DNA from 2 places in the Halomonas sp. M1 genome. Region 2 is predicted to be linked to the other one. Evidence: predicted binding sites of a transcription regulator. Region 2 holds the regulator's gene; the other holds the start of a gene.

Region 1 (7,606 bases), 1.4 Mb from region 2:
ACGGCTAGCTCAAAATGTTGGCGCTCTTCAGGATGTATGCGCTCTATCCAGGCTTCAGCATTAGCGGGCAGGTCTGGACTATCAGATTTAAAGCCCACGGTAGCCAGCCAGCGATCACTAAAAACAAACTCATTGCGGTCAAACAACCAGTCCCAAACCCCTAGTTTGCCCCCTTCAATGGCTGCCGCCATGCGCTCTTCAGAAAGCACTAAACGTTGCTCAAGCTTAGCGCGGCTAATGGCATAGCGTATGGTGCGTTTTAAAGAGTCCGCATCAATACTGCCTTTAACAAGATAGTCTTGAGCGCCCATTTCAAGCACTTCTAGCGCAAAGTGAGCGTCGTCGTAACCTGTCAATACAACGATGGGCGTTCCAGCAGCGAGCCTTTTACAGGCTTGTACCGTTGCAATACCGCTTGAATCTGGCAAGCTTAAATCGAGCAGAATAACATCAGGGAGTAGGGGCGCTTGCTGTAAATAATCGGCTAACTCTGAGAGGCTGCTTACCCAATCTAGCGTGGTCTCTTGATCATCATATTTAAGCGTATACTTAATAAGACCGGCATCACCGGGATCATCTTCCACAAGCAAAATAGATAAGCGTTGCATCATTATGCCTTTGAGTTATCAATAAGTTTACTTTGCGTTAAAGGCATACAACGGTCAAGCCTCTTTTTTCCTACCCCTTACGCTCAATATCCACGTCGCTGGCCTGGGTAAAATCATCCAGCGCCATCATATGGCCGAGCTTGCCCGCTTTAGTGGAGAGGTAGTGTTCGTTGTGCGGGTTCAGACCTGTGGTAATCGGCAGACGCTCGACCACATTCACTCCATCCCGAGTCAAGGCATCCACCTTGCGCGGGTTATTCGTCATCAGTTTTAACGCCGTAATACCTAAATGGTTGAGCATCGGCACGCACAGGTCATAGCGGCGCATGTCGGCACCAAAACCGAGCTGTTCGTTGGCCTCTACCGTATCGGCCCCCTGGTCTTGAAGGTTGTAGGCGCGAATTTTATTAAGTAGCCCAATACCGCGCCCCTCTTGGCGCAGGTAGAACAGTACGCCCCGGCCCTCTTCGGCAATACGCTTGAGCGCCTCCTGCAGCTGATAACCACAGTCACAGCGCATGGAGAACAGCGCATCGCCGGTTAAGCACTCAGAGTGCACGCGCCCAAGCACTGGCTCGCCGCCGCTCACGTCGCCCAGCGTTAGCGCAATATGGTCTTTACCCGTGGCCTCGTCTTCGAAACCATGCATAGTGAATGTCGCCCAGGGAGTGGGCAGCCGAGAAGCGGCAATGAAGCGGATGGTCACAGGTTACCTCGCTGATCAACCAAACCAGTTAACCACACCAGTGTTGGCAAAGTGGGCACATAGTTTACCAGGAAGCGGCGGCGGCCTCACGGTATCCCTAGGGTGCAACGATTAATAGGGTGCGACGATTAATGCCAGGCCAGACGCCGCCATGCGTCCTATCTTCAAGTACAATTCCTATCTTCAGGTACAAAGACTCCCTTACAATGCGGGCAAATTTCTTAAGAGCAAGTGTTTATGACCACCACACCTTTGCAAAACGACCGTTTTCTCCGCGCGCTGGCTCGTCAGCCCGTAGACCGCACTCCGGTGTGGATGATGCGTCAAGCAGGCCGTTACCTGCCGGAATACCGCGCCAGCCGTGCCGATGCGGGTAGCTTTATGGATCTGTGCCGCAATCATGACTTGGCCTGTGAAGTCACGCTGCAGCCTTTAGAGCGCTATCCCCTTGATGCCGCCATTCTATTCTCAGATATATTGACGATCCCTGACGCGATGGGCTTGGGGCTTTATTTTGAAACCGGCGAAGGCCCGAAATTCAAGAAAACCGTGCGCACGCCACAAGAGGTTGCCGCACTCACCGTGCCCAACGCCGAGCGCGACCTTGATTATGTGATGCGCGCAGTGTCGACCATCCGTCGTGAGCTCAACGGCCGTATGCCGCTGATTGGTTTTTCAGGCAGCCCTTGGACGCTGGCTACTTACATGGTGGAGGGCGGTTCAAGTAAAGATTTCCGCCACCTGAAAACCATGCTTTACGATACGCCAGACACCATGCACCAGCTGCTGGACACCCTGGCCCACGCGGTAACCGACTACCTGAATGCCCAGATTCGTGCGGGCGCCCAGGCGGTGCAGATTTTTGACACCTGGGGCGGCGCGCTATCTACCCCGGCTTACCTTGAGTTCTCGCTGCGCTATATGGAGCAGATTGTTTCCGGTTTGATCCGCGACCACGACGGACGCCGCGTGCCGGTCATCCTGTTCACCAAAAATGGCGGCCAGTGGCTTGAACACATCGCCTGCGCCGGTGCCGATGCGCTGGGTATCGACTGGTCTACCGAGCTGTCTGACGCCCGCGCACGGGTGGGCCATAAAGTAGCCCTGCAAGGCAACCTCGACCCTAACGTGCTGTTCGCACGGCCTTCTGCTATTCGCGCTGAAGTGGCACGCGTGCTTGAAAGCTACGGCCACGGCCCGGGCCACGTGTTCAACCTGGGCCACGGCATCAGCCAGTTCACTAACCCAGACAATGTCACCGCCTTTATGGACGCGCTGCACGAGTTAAGCCCCCAATACCACCAAGGCATTGCAACGCAAACCAGCGCCCCACGCTCAGGAGCAAAGTAATGAGCGAACTACGTAACGACCAGTGGTTCACCGAGGTATTTGATAGCCACGGCAGCGCTTTCTCGCTGAAAATCTCTGAAAAACTGCTGGATGTACAGAGCCCTTACCAGCACCTAGAAGTGTACGCCACGGAGACCTACGGCAACCTGATGGTGCTGGATGGCTGCGTGATGCTGACCGACCGCGACAACTTCCTCTATCACGAGATGATTGCCCACCCGGCGCTATTCACCCATCAAGACCCCAAGCGGGTGGTGATCATTGGCGGCGGTGACTGTGGAACGCTTAAAGAGGTGCTCCGTCACCCCGGCGTTGAAAAAGTCACCCAAATCGACATCGATGAAGAGGTCACCAAGGCGGCGGAGCGTTTTTTCCCAGCGTTGGTGGAAGCTAACGGCGACCCCCGAGCCGAACTGCTATTTGCCGACGGCGTGAAGTGGGTAGATGACGCTGCCGATGAGAGCATCGATGTGCTGATTATCGACTCCACCGACCCGGTAGGCCCTGCCGAAGGGCTGTTTAAAACCGACTTCCTTAAGCGCTGCCACCGCATCCTAAAAAATGGTGGCGTGATGGTGCAGCAGAGCGAATCACCGCTCTACCACAGCGGCTCTATCATTCGTGAGCTGCGCAACGATATGCGTGAAGCAGGCTTTGATAGCGTGGCCACCCTGCCCTTCCCGCAGCCGGTGTACCCCTCTGGCTGGTGGAGTGTGACCCTGGCGGGTAAAAACGCCAACGTGGAAAGCTTTCGCGAACAAGCTGCCGCCAGCCACGAAATGCCGCTACAGTACTACACAGGTGATGCCCACCGTGGCGCCCTGGCGCTACCGCCCTTTATGCGGAAAGCCTTTGCGTAAGCGAGCGCTAAGGTATTGACAGCGAAGGCCGGGCATTGCTCGGCCTTTTTTGTGCGCTTAGTTTTGTTTGCTAAACCTGTTTGTTTGGCTACCCACGTTAAGGAATAAAAATGAAAAACGTTCGTTGGTTGGGGTTAGGAATCAGCATACTGCTACCCACGGTGGCCATGGCCAGCACTTTGGAAACGGTGCAGAACCGTGACAGCCTTCGCTGTGGCGTCAATGCCGCCCAGCCGGGCTTCTCTTCACTGGATGACGATGATCAGTACCGCGGCCTGGATACCGACGTGTGCCGGGCAGTGGCCGCAGCGGCGCTCGGGGATGCAACAAAAGTAGATTTCGTACCGCTAGACTCTGTAGAGCGCTTTACCGCCCTGCAGTCTGGCGAAGTCGATGTACTATCCCGCACCACCACGTGGACATCAAGCCGTGACACCACCCTGGGCATGCACTTTACCGGCGTTAGTTACTACGACGGCCAAGCCTTTATGGTCGCTAGTGACCTGGGCGTGCAAAGCGCCAAAGAGCTGGATGGCGCGGCAGTCTGCACTCAGTCCGGCACCACCAGCGAACTTAACCTTTCCGATTACTTCCGCATTAACGAGATGACCTACGATCCAGTAGTGTTTGATGCCCCTGAGCAGTCGATTATCGGCTTTGAAGCGGGCCGCTGCGACGTTTTAAGCTCCGATGCCTCCCAGCTCTATGCTCAGCGCATGCAGCTTGCCGACCCCAGCATGGCTGTTGTACTCCCCGAAATCATCTCGAAAGAGCCGCTTGGCCCCGCCGTGCGCCAAGGCGATGACCAGTGGTTCAACATCGTCAAATGGACGCTGTTTGCCATGCTTAACGCCGAAGAATTAGGCGTTAGCCAGGAAAACGTGGACGAGCATCTCACCTCAGAAGACCCCGATGTTATGCGTCTGCTAGGTCAGGACGGTAATTTTGGCGAAGCCATGGGTATTGAGACCGACTGGGCGTACCAAATCGTTAAACAGGTAGGCAACTATGCGGATATTTATGATCGTAACGTGGGTACAGGGTCAGATTTCAATATTGCACGCGGCTTAAACAGTCTTTGGAATGACGGCGGCATTCAGTACGCTCCACCCATTCGCTAAGACGTCCGATTATTAAGCTCTCAGCAGAGAGTATCACCTCTGCATTAGCGGCTACGCACCAAAAAAGTGCGCACGGTAGCCGCTAATGCACTTTCATGCACCACAACTTTGGTAGGAACTTGCTCCGTTTTGCGTTGAAAAGCGCTGAATTTAACGTCGTATCCTTTTTGGCACCTTCCTTGCTAGCTTTTAGTGTCATGCACCTGCATGCATAACGACATTACATCTAGGAAGGGGAACTACCATGTTTAACAAGAAACACTTGGTACTGCTGGCATCTGCGGGCGCCATCACCGTTGCGGGCGTAGCAACTGCGCAGGCCAGCACGCTCGAAGATACCAAATCACGCGGGGCCGTTCAGTGTGGTGTTAGCGATGGCTTACCAGGTTTTTCCGCGCCAGACGATAGCGGCGAGTGGCAAGGTATCGACGTTGACGTATGCCGCGCCGTAGCAGCAGCGGTGCTGGGTGATGCCGATGCGGTTAACTACATCTCCTTAAATGCGGTTGAGCGCTTCACCGCGCTGCAGTCGGGCGAAGTGGACGTACTGTCACGCAACACCACCTGGACCACTACCCGCGATACGACCCTAGGTCTTAACTTTACCGGTGTTAACTTTTACGACGGCCAGGGCTTTATGGTTTCCCGCGACCTGGGCGTTTCAGAAGCCTCTGAGTTAGATGGCGCCGCTATCTGCATCCAGTCGGGCACCACTACAGAACTCAACCTAGCTGACTACTTCCGTGCTAACGACATGGAATTCGACCCGATTGTATTTGATACGTCTGAGCAAACGGTAGGTGGCTTCCAAGCTGGCCGCTGTGACGTACTCACCTCTGATACCTCTCAGCTTGCTGCTCTGCGCATCCAACTAGATGACCCAGATGGCGCCGTCATTCTCTCCGATGTTATCTCAAAAGAGCCCCTTGGCCCGGTGGTTCGCCAGGGCGACGACCAGTGGTTCAATATCGTCAAATGGTCACTCTTTGCCATGCTTAACGGTGAAGAGTATGGCGTTACCAGCGAAAACGCTGAAGAAATGCGCGACTCTGATAACCCCGACATTGCACGCCTGCTCGGCCAAGACGGCAACTACGGTGAAGGCATGGGCTTAGACGCTGACTGGGCTTACAACATCCTAAGCCAAGTGGGTAACTACGGCGAAAGCTTTGAGCGTAACGTAGGAATGGACTCTCCGCTGGAAATCGAACGCGGCGTTAACGCGCTGTGGAACCAAGGCGGCTTCCAGTACGCACCGCCGATTCGCTAAGCGTCTCGATTGACCCCGGCCCGCCCTCCTGTTTAGTGACGGCGGGCCATTTGATTGACCTGCCGTATCGCGGAGACGCTATCCATGTCCGTTCGACCCAACTCTCGCCCGGTCGGCCAAAAGCCTCCCTTCTGGCGAGACCGCGCTAAGCGCGCTCTTATTTTTCAGTTACTCCTTGTGGCCGCTGTCGCCGCTTTTTTGCTCTATATCGTCGGGAATACCCAGGACAACTTATCCGCACGTGGCATTACTACCGGGTTTGGTTTCCTAGGTAACACCGCAGGCTTTGGGATAGTTCAGAGTCTGATCGACTACTCATCCCAAAGCACCTACGGCCGCACGTTTGTCGTGGGCCTGCTCAACACCCTATTGGTAGGGGGTTTAGGGGTCTTAGCGGCGACCATCATTGGGTTTATTGTCGGGATTGCCCGCCTGTCGCCTAACTGGTTACTTGCCCGCTTAGCCAATGCGTATATCGAAACCTTTCGTAATATCCCACTGCTACTGCAAATTTTCTTCTGGTACTACGCAGTGCTTCGCACGCTGCCCAGCGCCAGGGACAGTCTCGCCTTTGGTGAAGTTATCTTCCTCAACGTGCGCGGCCTCTACCTGCCTGAACCGCTCTTTGAGTCAGGCTTTGGCCTCATCCCCGCAACCTTTATGGCCGCGGTCATTGCCAGCATTGCGCTGGTTGTTTGGAACAAACGCCGCCATGAGGCAACCGGCAAACGCATCCCAGCTTACTGGATTTCGTTTGCGTTAATTTTCGGCTTACCCATGCTGGTATTGGTGGCCACGGGTGTGCCGGTTACTTGGGATGTGCCAGAGCTGCGTGGCTTTAACTTCCGCGGTGGCATTACGATCATTCCTGAGTTCCTCGCTTTATGGCTTGCGCTGTCGATTTATACCGCCTCGTTTATCGCCGAAATTGTGCGCTCAGGCATTCAGGCCATTTCACACGGCCAAACCGAAGCCGCCCAGGCGCTTAGCCTGCCGCGCAATCTAGTACTGCGCTTAGTGGTCATTCCCCAGGCGCTGCGTGTGATTATTCCGCCGCTCACTAGCCAATATCTAAACCTGATCAAGAACTCATCGCTGGCCACGGCCATTGGTTACCCAGACCTTGTCTCGGTGTTTGCAGGTACCACGCTGAACCAGACCGGCCAAGCCATTGAGGTCATTGCCATGACCATGGCGGTCTATCTGACCATCAGCCTACTGGTGTCCATGTTTATGAACTGGTTCAACGCCCGCGTGGCGCTGGTTGAACGCTAGGCCAATGGCGAGGAAATACACATGATTCATAACCAATCGATGATTGATCCGAGGCCCGCCCCCAGTAGTTCAGTGGGGCCAGTCGCGTGGCTGCGCACCAACCTGTTTAACGGCCCAATCAATACCATCTTTACGCTTATCGGGCTTTACGTGCTGTATCTTTTGGTCGTGCCCACCGTGCAGTGGGCGTTTATTAACGCCGACTGGGTCGGCACGAGCCGCGACGACTGCTCACGTGAAGGCGCTTGCTGGGTATTTGTCAATGCCCGCTTTAGCCAGTTTATTTATGGCCTTTATCCGCGCACAGAAATATGGCGCGCTAACGTGGTGTTTGCGGGTTTCTTTGCGCTGATTGCATGGCTGGCTATTCCCAAGCTGCCCTTTAAACGCTGGGTGGCGGTGTTTGCCTTAGTGGG
Region 2 (7,606 bases):
ACGGCACAGGCCCATCGGGTTCGCCGTGAATAAACTGACTAACTCGCGGATCCTGGTTAGTATCCAACGTTTTGGGGGTGCCATGGGCAACGACCTGACCATCGGCAATCAAGTATAGGTAATCGGCAATGCTCAGCGTCTCTTTTATGTCGTGAGAAACGACCACCGACGTAAGCGCTAACGCCTGATTTAGCCGCTTGATTAGCTGCACTAAAACGCCCATGGAAATGGGGTCTTGTCCTACAAACGGTTCGTCATAGAGGATTAACTCTGGGTCTAGCGCCACCGCCCGCGCCAGCGCCACGCGACGCGCCATACCGCCCGAAAGTTCTGCGGGCGTTAGCTGACGAGCACCGCGAAGCCCAACGGCCTGAAGCTTGAGCAACACAAGGTCACGAATCATCGCATCAGGTAAGTCCGTATGAACCCGCAGAGGAAACGCAACGTTTTCAAACACATCAAGATCAGAAAAAAGCGCGCCACTTTGAAATAGCATGCCCATCCGTTTACGCAGCGCGAACAGGGCCTTGCGTGACAAACGATGGACATCCTGACCATCAATCAAAACTCGACCCCGGTCTGGCGTCAGCTGGCCGCCAATAAGCTTAAGCAGCGTTGTTTTACCTGTGCCGCTTGGCCCCATGATAGCCGTCACCTTCCCCCGCAGGATCGTCATGTTGATCCCCCGGAAAATATCGAGATCGCCCCGAGAGAAGTACAAATCTTCAATTTCTATGAAGGGAACATCTGTCATAGGCTGATTGACCTTCATTGTCGCCTCGCCGTAGCGGGTTAGTATAGGATCACCGCACACCGCTTAGTGTAGAATTCATCGCTAAAGAAACAGTGTTTTCTAAATATTATCGAACATCGTATCCTAACACTATCTTTAGTAACAGCGTGCAGTAACAGCACCTCTCGTTGTCACTATCTCAGGCCACTGCAACGGATCCTGCCGCTTTTTTAAGCGGCTAAGCGACGAAGCGCTTTACCTATAAAGCGCAACGAGATGTTATTCTTACCTATTCATTTTTGAACGCTAACGAGACTATCAACATCATGCGCCAGCCACCCTCTACACCCAGCCAGCTGCGTGAAAGTGCGCTGCGCACCCTGCAAATTGAGCAAGCCGCTATTGGGGGCCTGCAGGCGAAGCTTGACGAAGGCTTCGATCATGCCTGTCAATTGATTCTTGCCTGCCAAGGCCGGGTAGTGGTCACCGGCATGGGGAAATCTGGCCACATTGCTGGCAAGTTAGCCGCTACCCTTGCCAGTACTGGAACACCTGCTTTTTTTGTCCACCCAGGGGAAGCTAGCCACGGTGACCTTGGCATGATTACCCGTGCCGATGTGGTATTAGCGCTATCGAACTCTGGCGAAACGGCCGAAGTAACCGCTCTTTTACCGCTACTTAAAAGACTCGGCACCCCCCTGGTAAGCATGACCGGCCGCCCCGGCTCCACGCTGGCTAAACATGCTGATGCCCACCTGGACAGTGGTGTTGAGCGAGAAGCTTGCCCGCTCGACCTTGCGCCTACCAGTTCGACTACCGCAGCGCTAGCGCTAGGAGATGCACTTGCCGTCGCACTTTTAGAAGCTCGCGGCTTCACCGCTGAAGACTTTGCCCTCTCTCACCCTGGCGGCAGCTTAGGCAAACGTTTGCTACTGCGTGTTAAAGACGTCATGCATGACGGTGCTCGCCTTCCCCAAGTTGCGCTGGGTAGCCCACTTCGGGATGCCCTGTTGGAAATCACCCGGCAAGGCCTTGGCTTCACCTGTGTCGTCGATAGCGATGGACGCTTAGCCGGCGTGTATACCGATGGCGACCTACGCCGCACCCTTGATCAATTTCATGACCTGCGAGAGGTGTGTGTTGACGATGTCATGACACGGCCTGGGAAACGTATTGGGCCTGATGTGCTTGCTGCAGAAGCTGTTCGGATCATGGAAGATAGCCGTATCACTGCGCTTGCCGTGGTCGATGAACAGCAGCGACCTATCGGCGCTTTACATATGCATGATCTTTTGATTAGCGGCGTTATCTGAAAACTATTGAACACTTACAAGGAGGCTCTATGGCCCTACCTGATGCTCTACTTGATCGCATTCGTCGTGTACGTCTACTCGCTCTTGATGTCGACGGCATATTGACAGATGGCCGGCTCTACTTCCAAGCGGATGGCATTGAGATTAAGGCGTTTCACACCCAGGACGGCCACGGCCTAAAGCTATTAAAACGCGTTGGTATTCATGTGGCGCTGATTACCGGCCGAGACTCTACCATGGTCAGTCAACGCGCCGCGTCTCTGGGCATTACCCATGTCCATCAAGGCTGTGAAGACAAGCTCGCCACACTCAAAGACCTTTGCAAGCGCCTTGACATCACTTTAGAGCAAGTTGCCTACTGCGGCGACGACTTACCGGATTTGGCCCCTATCAAGCGCTCTGGAGTAGGCATTACCGTTCCCAATGCACCCGACTACATGCACACCCACGCGGATTGGATCACCGATCGCCTTGGTGGCCACGGCGCGGTTCGTGAGATCTGCGATACGCTGCTCATGTCCCAAGGCCACTGGGATGCCGTGATGGACACCTATCTACACAGGCATTCGTAATGACTCGGCGGGTTAAAAAGCGCGTCTGGCTAACCGGGGTTGTGGTTGCCCTGGGCACCCTGCTGGTATGGATAGACCCCCGCGGCCCGCAAGACATCGCTCCAGACCCAGATGCTCAAGCCGATGAGCCTGGCCATGTGCTAGAAAACGCTGAAATCACTCTGTTTGGCGAAACGGGTGCTATTCAACAGTCGCTGGTCACGCCCTATTTAGTTCATACCCCCCAGCGGGCCATGACGCAAGCCACCTCGCCCCGAGTAACACTATTTGATGGTGAACAGCGAGAGTGGCTAGCTACCGCCAACGCAGGCACGCTCAATACGGACACACACGCGCTGACATTAACCGGCGCAGCCAGACTATTGGCACCGGATGAAGGCTGGCAGTTGGATACAGAGTTATTACACTATAACGGCATGACACGCCATGCATGGAGCGACGTGCCGGTACTTCTGCAGCAACCGCCACAGCGGATCAGCGCTTCACGCATGGATGTGTGGCTTGACACTAGCCAGGTTCGCTTAACCGATAATGTGCGCGGCATCCACCCGCCCGCCCCCCAGACGCCTTAGGAGTCGCTATGAAAGTTTTAATCTGCACCGCGCTTTTAGCCCTAGCGGTGCCGCTCTCAGCGGCTGCCCAAACAACGCAAGCGCCGGTTGAAGTTGAAGCAGACCGCTTAGATCTTGATCAGCTCGCTGGCACGGCAGTCTATAGCGGCAATGTTAATATTCGCCAGGGTGAGATGCAGCTTCGCGGGGAGCGTGTCGAAATTCAGCGCAATGATGCTGGCGAACTTGCCCGCGCAATCGCCACGGGTGAGCGCGCTTACCTACGGAACCAGCTAGACGGTGAAACAACACCCATGGAAGGCTGGGCACGTCGCATTATCTATCATGTCGCCGAACGCCGGGTTGAGCTCATCGATCAGGCAGAGCTTACCCAACGAGGTGATCGTTTCCAGGGGGGGCGCTTGGAATACTTCATTGACCGAGAGGTCGTGCAGGCCCGCTCAGAAGTCGACGGAAGCGAATCACAGCGTATTCGCATGACCCTACAGCCCGCGCAATAGGGAGTTCATTTGTGACAACCCCCAGCACCACAGCAACTAACGAAACTGCTCCGGTAAAAACGCTCTATGCTCATCACCTGGCTAAAAGCTATAAGCGTCGCCGGGTGGTGAAAGATATTAACCTAGAGATTACCCAAGGCAGCGTTGTGGGGCTACTCGGCCCGAACGGAGCGGGTAAAACCACCTCGTTTTATATGATCGTTGGGTTGGTTAAGTCTGACGCAGGCAGCGTCGGTATTGATGATCTAGACCTCACCCGCGCACCCATGCATGAACGGGCTATTGCAGGCATTGGCTACCTGCCCCAGGAAGCCTCTATTTTTCGTAAGCTTTCGGTCGCCGACAACATCATGGCAATACTTGAAACTCGAAAGGAGCTTGACCGTAGCGCCCGTGAACAGCGTCTAGAGTCGCTACTTGAAGACTTCCACATTACCCATATCCGCGACAACCTGGGCATGAGCCTATCCGGTGGCGAGCGTCGGCGCGTTGAAATTGCCCGCTCACTGGCAACCGAGCCTGTGTTTATTCTGCTAGATGAACCGTTCGCAGGCGTAGACCCTATTTCAGTGGGTGATATCAAAACGATTATACGCGCGCTCAAACAGCGACATATCGGTGTCCTCATCACCGACCATAACGTACGAGACACGCTCGATATCTGCGATATCGCCTATATCGTTGGCGATGGCCAAATCATTGCTAGCGGCGACCCACAGTCTATCCTCGATAACCAGAAGGTGCGCGACGTCTATCTCGGGGCTGATTTCCGCCTATAAACAGGCGCCTACCGACTAATTACTTTTAATGGCATGCTTATTGCACTTGCACCTGAGGATAACTCGCACTAGGGTGGAGCTTTCTGATTAACGAGTGGTTCTCAGATGGTCATGAAAGCTTCTCTTCAACTGCGTATCGGCACACAGCTGACCATGACACCTCAGCTGCAGCAGGCAATTGCGCTGCTCCAGCTCTCAACACTCGACCTGCGGCAAGAAATTCAGCAAGCGCTCGACGCTAACCCAATGCTGGAACAAGAGGATGAATTTGGCGAGCAGGCGGTCACCGAGACGCCGGAAGCAGAATGGGCTGAAAGTATCCCTAGTGAGCTTTCTGTGGATAGTGACTGGTCCGACACCTACCAAGATATGGGCAGCACGGGCGGTAGCAGCGAAGGGCCTGATTTTGAGCGCCAGGCAGCAGGACAAAGCCTGCACGGTCACCTGCTTTGGCAACTTGCCATGACCGACTTCACGCTACGTGAGCACACTATTGCCGAAAGCTTGATCGATGCCCTCGATGCCAATGGCTACATCACTCAGCCGCTTAACGACATCCGCGAAGGCTTAAAAGCTCAGGGCCTGGACGGCCTAAGCCAGCGTGAAGTAGAGAACACCCTGTTGCGCTTGCAGCAGTTTGAGCCCACCGGGGTCTTCGCGCGGGACTTACGCGAGTGCCTAATGCTTCAGCTAGCCACGCTCCCCGAGGAGACGCCGCTTTTAGTACCTGCCAAACGGCTGGTGCGTCAATTTCTTGAGGCACTCGGCAAAGACGATATACGGCTGCTTAAACGACGCTTGAGCCTGGATGATGAACAACTCGATGATGTTATTCGCCTCATTCGCAGCCTTGACCCGCGCCCCGGCAGTGCCTACGGCGACAGCGATGATAGCTATATAACCCCAGATTTGGTCGTGCGGCACGATAATGAAGGCTGGCACCTGGAACTTAATCCAGAAGCGTTGCCCCGGCTACGCATTCAGCCTGACTACGCAAGCTTGATAAAGCGTGCTGATAAAAGCCAAGATAACCAGTTCCTTAAAGAGCACCTTCAAGAAGCCCGCTGGCTAATTAAAAGCCTTTCGAGCCGAAATGATACGCTGCTGCGAGTGGGTCGAGAAATTATCGCGCGCCAGATTGGCTTTTTAGAGCATGGTGAAGAGTCGATGAAACCGTTAATTTTAGCGGACATAGCCGAAGCCGTGGAGATGCATGAGTCCACCATCTCCCGGGTGACCACTCAAAAGTATATTCATACGCCCCGAGGAGTATTTGAACTCAAGTATTTCTTTTCCAGCCAGGTCAGCGGCCAAGATGGTGGCGACAGCCACTCCAGCACCGCTATCCGCGCGCGGATTAAGAAGTTGGTGCAAGATGAGCCACCGGGCAAGCCGCTTTCCGACAGCCGTTTGGTGACGCTCTTGGAAGCAGGCGGAATTAGTGTTGCAAGGCGCACAGTCGCCAAATATCGAGAGTCAATGGGCATTCCCTCTTCAAGTGAACGGCGCCGTTTACGTTAGCGAACAAGGAAACACCGCTATAGGGCTTTGCAACAGCGTAAAAAGGGTTACAATCGAAGTACAGTCCCATGGATAAGGAGCACGTCAATGCAAGTAAATATCACTGGTCATCATGTAGATCTGACTGACGCCTTGCGTGACTACGTAAATGAAAAACTAGCGCGCGTTGAGCGCCACTACGACAACATTACGACAGTACAAGTGACCTTATCTGTTGAGAAAGAGCGACAGCAAGCTGCCTGCACTCTGCACGCAGCCGGGGCTGATCTTCACGCCGAAGCATTAGATAATGACATGTACGCCGCTATTGATGCTTTAGCGGATAAGATCGATCGTCAACTCGTTAAACACAAGGAAAAAGCACAAGCTCGCGCCCAAGGCGCTGGTGTGCGTTAATTCAATGACGTTGGAAACCATACTCCCCCCGGAGCGCGTGCTATACGACGTGCCCGGGGGCAGCAAAAAAAGGGTGCTGGAGTTTTTCAGCACCTTTATTGCCCAAAACACCCCTAGCCTGGATAGCCAGGAAGTCTTTAGCCGTTTAATTGGTCGCGAACGCCTGGGAAGTACTGGTATAGGTAATGGCGTTGCCATTCCCCATGCTCGAAGCCCCCACTGCATCGCCCCTATTGCCGGCTTTTTAAAGCTTGCCGAGCCAGTCGATTTCGATGCCATTGATGGCGACCCTGTCGATCTGGTGTTTGTCTTGTTGGTGCCGGAAGAAGCTGACGACACGCACTTAGCATTACTTGGGCAAGTTGCCACCATCATGAACGAGGCTGATACGCGACAACAGCTTCGGAAAAGTACTAGCCAGCGTGAACTTCTTGAGCTTATCACCTCAAAAATCCGTGAAAAATCGGCGCACTAAGCGTCTACCTCGACGCTAGCCGCTACCTTTCTTCATTTTAAGCCTCATTAATTTTTTGGCAGCCCAAGAGAAACTCTATGCAATTGGTGATCATTAGCGGCCGTTCTGGGTCCGGTAAATCTATCGCCTTACAAGCGTTAGAAGATCTTGGCTACTACGCCATCGACAACTTACCCGCGATGCTGCTTGGCTCTTTAGTAGATGAGCTGCGTGTTCAGGGTGGGCGTACCCATTTAGCGGTAAGCATTGATGCCCGTAACCTGCCAGCAGCTCTTGAGCGCCTGCCAACGCTACTTGAAGAGCTCAATCAGCGGCAGATTCGTTTCCAGGTAATTTACCTGACCACCGATGCAAGAATTTTATTAGAGCGCTACTCCGCTACACGTCGTCGACATCCGCTAACTCGCGATAGCGACATGACGCTTGAGGAAGCCATTAACAAAGAAGAAGAAACGCTGCTTGAGATACGCGACCTTGCTGATCTCATGATCGACACTTCACGGCTTTCGGTGCACGACTTACGTCGCCGTATTACCGATCAAGTCGCCCATCAGCATAGCGACCAGCTAACCCTCACCTTTGAGTCATTTGGCTACAAGCGGGGCGTACCCCTAGATGCCGATATTGTGTTTGATGTGCGCTGCTTACCTAACCCCTACTGGGACCCAACGCTACGTCAGTACACTGGCAGAGACGCTAACATTGTGGCTTTTCTCAGCAGCTACCCCATTGTCGATGCGATGAG

Evidence for each region. Region 2 encodes sigma-54, which starts transcription at its own class of promoters, with help from an activator protein. Its sites were predicted from a motif close to TGGCACNNNNNTTGCTNT; they were not measured.
Region 1: a site for sigma-54 is predicted at 4,814-4,831, ahead of P8S54_RS10390 (amino acid ABC transporter substrate-binding protein). Genes of this name have one in related genera too.

The regions. Positions count from the first base shown of each region.
Region 1 covers NZ_CP121119.1:2,267,548-2,275,153, forward strand. The annotation lists gene P8S54_RS10365 (diguanylate cyclase) at 1-608, opposite strand, end outside; gene ribA (GTP cyclohydrolase II) at 679-1,314, opposite strand; gene hemE (uroporphyrinogen decarboxylase) at 1,552-2,664, shown strand; gene speE (polyamine aminopropyltransferase) at 2,664-3,524, shown strand; gene P8S54_RS10385 (amino acid ABC transporter substrate-binding protein) at 3,635-4,645, shown strand; gene P8S54_RS10390 (amino acid ABC transporter substrate-binding protein) at 4,890-5,915, shown strand; gene P8S54_RS10395 (amino acid ABC transporter permease) at 6,000-7,190, shown strand; gene P8S54_RS10400 (amino acid ABC transporter permease) at 7,212-7,606, shown strand, end outside.
Region 2 covers NZ_CP121119.1:907,883-915,488, forward strand. The annotation lists gene P8S54_RS04130 (ATP-binding cassette domain-containing protein) at 1-754, opposite strand, end outside; gene P8S54_RS04135 (KpsF/GutQ family sugar-phosphate isomerase) at 1,060-2,046, shown strand; gene P8S54_RS04140 (HAD hydrolase family protein) at 2,076-2,618, shown strand; gene lptC (LPS export ABC transporter periplasmic protein LptC) at 2,618-3,190, shown strand; gene lptA (lipopolysaccharide transport periplasmic protein LptA) at 3,199-3,690, shown strand; gene lptB (LPS export ABC transporter ATP-binding protein) at 3,702-4,469, shown strand; gene P8S54_RS04160 (RNA polymerase factor sigma-54) at 4,575-5,990, shown strand; gene raiA (ribosome-associated translation inhibitor RaiA) at 6,078-6,386, shown strand; gene ptsN (PTS IIA-like nitrogen regulatory protein PtsN) at 6,391-6,861, shown strand; gene rapZ (RNase adapter RapZ) at 6,939-7,606, shown strand, end outside.